DNA from 2 places in the Bacillus sp. AL-1R genome. Region 2 is predicted to be linked to the other one. Evidence: riboswitches for the same ligand, from Rfam matches in the RefSeq annotation. Region 2 holds a riboswitch; the other holds the start of a gene.
What was found. A riboswitch is a leader RNA that binds a small molecule or an ion and turns the genes downstream of it on or off. The one in region 2 is predicted to bind S-adenosylmethionine.
Positions count from the first base shown of each region.

Region 1: linked by a shared signal. The riboswitch ahead of mtnK (S-methyl-5-thioribose kinase) and the one ahead of ACSBO6_RS07995 (trans-sulfuration enzyme family protein) in region 2 are both predicted to bind S-adenosylmethionine.

Region 1 covers NZ_CP197469.1:1,819,592-1,821,797, reverse strand. Annotated here, with positions in the region: gene mtnK (S-methyl-5-thioribose kinase) at 1-841, opposite strand, end outside; SAM riboswitch class I at 922-1,081, opposite strand; gene ACSBO6_RS08575 (carbon-nitrogen family hydrolase) at 1,133-1,927, opposite strand; gene ACSBO6_RS08570 (pyridoxal phosphate-dependent aminotransferase) at 2,073-2,206, shown strand, end outside.
Region 2 covers NZ_CP197469.1:1,718,484-1,720,689, forward strand. Annotated here, with positions in the region: gene ACSBO6_RS07990 (ATP-dependent DNA helicase) at 1-551, shown strand, start outside; SAM riboswitch class I at 631-734, shown strand; gene ACSBO6_RS07995 (trans-sulfuration enzyme family protein) at 817-1,986, shown strand; gene ACSBO6_RS08000 (trans-sulfuration enzyme family protein) at 1,992-2,206, shown strand, end outside.

The sequences.
Region 1 (2,206 bases), 100 kb from region 2:
CTTTTAATTCAGTACGGCTGAACAGTTGAAACAGTAAATTTGCTTGAATTTGCCCTAAATCAAATCCGATTGGTCCGACAAATGCAAATTCAGGGTCAATGACTTTTGTTTCTGTTGCAGATGCGAAAATGCTTCCCGTATGTAAATCACCATGTAATAACGCTTCTTTTTTCGATAAGAAATCTAATTTTAGTTTTGCCACCTCAAGTTGTAGATCTGCATCATTCCATAGCACTTGAATTTCGTCTGTTAATTCTTCTTCAAAACTATTTGTTTCACTATTAAAAAATGGATCTGTGAAAACAAGATTTTCTGTTATATCACATAATTCAGGATTATTAAAAAGATACTCTAACTCTTTTTTCTTAGCAGGTGAAGCTCCGAAATCTGAAGTGTAAAATAATGATTTTGCTAGAAATTCTCCGATATGTTCAGCTAAAAACGGATAGCTTTTCTTCTCAATAAGTCCTTTTCGTAAAATTTGCAAGTGTGAAAGATCTTCCATTACAGTTACAGCTTGCTCTTCATCATGCGCTAAAATTTTTGGTGCATGCAATGGGATTAACTCATTGTATATTTTTGTCGCATTACTTTCGATCGTAGCTCGCTTTAAAGTAAGTGGCCAGCTTTCACCGACAACTTTTGCATATGGTAGAGCCTGCTTTATAATTAACCCTTTCTCGCTTCCTAATGGTTTAACTCTAAACACTAAATTTAAATTTCCATCCCCGATTTCTATACTTTCACAACGTTCATTTTTAAAATAGCCAAGTTTTTGTAAATAAGTAATCGCAGTTTGTTCTGTTAAAGGTCTATATTCTTTTCGTTCAATAACAGTCACTAAATTCATCCCCTTTGAATTTTGCAAAATAAAAAGCCTCTTTTCCGAGACGAAAAGAGGCAATACTAATTGGCTTTCGTCTCTTATCTACCAGAAAATTTCTTTTCTGTTGGAATTAGCACCGTGCCTTACTGAGCATTTAAGCTCAAGGCGTAAATAATACGCCCCATTTCACAATGGTATTACGGTCGGTTGCTGGGCATCGTCGGGCCAAATCCCTCCGCCTACTCGAAATAAGAGTTCGCATATTTGATTTTATAATCGTATTTTAGTTTATACATTTTTAATTTGTCAATTACTTTTTTGAAACTTTTTGTAAATTTCTTCTTTTCTGTCTTCAAAAATAGGGATTGTACCTCGTATTTCGTCTACTTTTTTCGGATCAATTTCACCAAAAACAATTTCTTCATTCACGCTACCTTTGGAAATTACTTCACCCCAAGGGTCAATAATCATAGATCCTCCACCAAATGTGTTCGCTAAATCTTTCCCTACCCGATTACACGCAACAACATAACACTGATTTTCGATTGCTCTTGCTTTTAATAAAATTTCCCAATGATTCATTCTTTGAATTGGCCATTCGGCAACGAAAAATAAAACTTTTGCACCTTTTTGCGAATGAGCGCCAATCCATTCTGGAAAACGCAAATCATAGCAAACAAAACCTGCAGCCGTTAATCCATCGATTTCAAACAGACCATCTGTTTTTCCTGATTGAAGATAGTGATGCTCGTTCATTAACTGGAATAAATGAACTTTGTCATACGATTTTACAACCTCGCCAGTATTGTTAATCACAATTAACGTATTCGTAACACCATTTTCTCTAGCAATAGGGAACGAACCAGCAATCAATAGTACATTATTCGATTTTGCAATGGACTGAAGTTCAGAAATAATTGCTTCTTGTTCACCTGTGTGCAAGTCAATTTCTTTTAGACAATAGCCCGTTGTCCATAGCTCAGGTAATACGATTACACGAATATTTTCTTTCAGTGCCTCGTTTATTTGCGTTCTTATTTTCTCTAAATTAGCCTTTGATTCTCCTAAAATAACGTCACATTGAATACACGCAATTTTAATCACAATTTATTCACCCTATTCTAAATTTTATAGACATTTTTACATCGAGCATATATGATGGTGAAAGTTATTGCAACAGTCGTTCATGAAAATCATTCGATTAAGAAACGATTTATTAAATTAATTTTATTATATTTTTGGAGTGATACACTTGAATCATAGTAAACTATTAAACAATTTACCAAAACAATTTTTTGCATCACTAGTTCAAAAAGTGAATCAGTCAATCGGTAATGGTCATGATGTCATTAATCTTGGTCAAGGAAATCCAGATCAACC
Region 2 (2,206 bases):
GATATCAAGATCGAGATAGAAATTTAGAAAGATTAATTGATTCCGTGTTTAAAGAAGTTACAAAGAGAAAAGGTAATTATTTAGTTTTTTATCCGTCATATCAATATTTAACTCAAAGTGTAGACTTATTTAAAGAGAAATACCCTAGCATAAAAACAATCGTTCAGGAAAATGGTATGACTGAAATTGAACGAGAAGAGTTCCTTTTACAGTTTGATAGTCAAAATGAGGAAACGTTAGTTGGCTTTGCTGTATTAGGTGGTATATTCTCTGAAGGGATTGATTTAAAGGGCGATCGATTAAATGGTGTCGTAATAGTTGGTGTAGGATTGCCGCAGATTTGTTTAGAAAGAAATATTTTAAAGGAGCATTTTAATTCGGTTGGAAAAAATGGGTATTATTATGCGTATGTCTTTCCAGGTATGAATAAAGTAATGCAAGCTGGTGGAAGAGTTATTCGATCTGAATTAGATGAAGGGACTTTATTACTAATTGATGATCGATATAAGAGTACACTTTATCAAAGTTTATTACCTGATGAATGGAAATGAAAAGCTAATCTTTAAATAACGAAAAAAAAAGATTGATAATTATCAGAGTTTTTAATATACTAGTCAATATAATTTAATAATCTTATCAAGAGTGGTGGAGGGACTGGCCCGACGAAACCCGGCAACTCTAGTGAAAACTAGAAAGTGCTAAATCCTGCAGGTGAAAAACCTGGAAGATAAGAGCGATATGTATATTTTGCGGACATAACCACTTCTTATTTTTTAGGAAGTGGTTTTTTTATTTGACTAAAATGGAGGATTTATAATGACGAACACAAAAGAGGCTTTAAAAACGAATAAAAAATCGATTGAAACAGTAGCTGTTCACGGAAACAAGGGCTATGATCCATTAACTGGTGCGATTAGTTATCCAATTTATCAATCTGCTACATTTAAGCATGCAGGACTAAATCAATCAACTGGTTATGATTATGCAAGATTACAAAATCCAACTCGAGAAGAAGTCGAAAATACTGTCGCAAAATTAGAAAGTGCTAATTATGGTGTTGCTTTTTCAACAGGAAATGCAGCTGTTACTGCAGTATTAAGCTTATTTAAAAAAGGTGACCACCTAATTGTTTCAGATGATTTATACGGTGGTACATATCGCTTATTCGAAGAAATTTATTCGCCATATGGACTTGAGCATCATTTTGTTGATACGACTGAAATTGAAAATATTCTTGATGCACTTAAACCAAACACAAAAGGTATTTTTATTGAAACACCATCAAATCCAATGATGAAAGTAACTGATTTAAAAAGAGTAGTAGAGATTGCAAAAGAAAGAGATATTATTGTGATCGTTGATAATACATTTTTAACACCTTATTTCTTTAGACCAATTGAATTAGGGGCAGATGTAGTTGTTCATAGTGGAACAAAGTATTTAGGTGGCCATAATGATACGCTTGCTGGTTTCGTCGTTACGAATTCAGAGTATACGAATGAACGAATTCGCTATTATCAAAAATCAACAGGTGCAACATTAGCTCCATTTGACTCTTGGTTAATATTAAGAGGAATTAAAACATTACATTTACGTATGGAATATAGTCAAAAAAATGCGATTGTACTTGCGAAGTTTTTAGAAAATCATCCGAATGTTACGGAAGTATATTATGTAGGGTTACCAACGCATAAAGGGTATTCAATTATTAAGGAACAGGCAAATGGATTTGGTGCAATGATTTCATTTAAAGTAAAAGATTTAAGATTAGTTGAACAAGTTTTAGGTAGTGTAAAAGTCATCACGTTCGCGGAAAGTTTAGGCGGGGTCGAATCGTTAATTACTTATCCACATACGCAAACTCATTCAGAAATGCCGGAAGAATTTAAAAGAAAGCTTGGTCTAGATGATCATACATTACGTTTATCAGTGGGAATTGAACACATAGATGATTTATTAAATGACTTAGAAAATGCATTGGGGTGATGAGCATGCAATTTGGAACGAAATTAATTCATAACGGAAACGAAATTGATCAAACAACAGGGGCATTAAGTATACCGATTTATCAGACTTCAACATTTCATCAGTTTGATACAGAGAAATTTGGTAAATACGATTATGCAAGAAGTGGAAATCCAACAAGAGAGGCGTTAGAAAATACAATTGCAAAATTAGAAAACGGTGTACGAGGTTTTGCATTTTC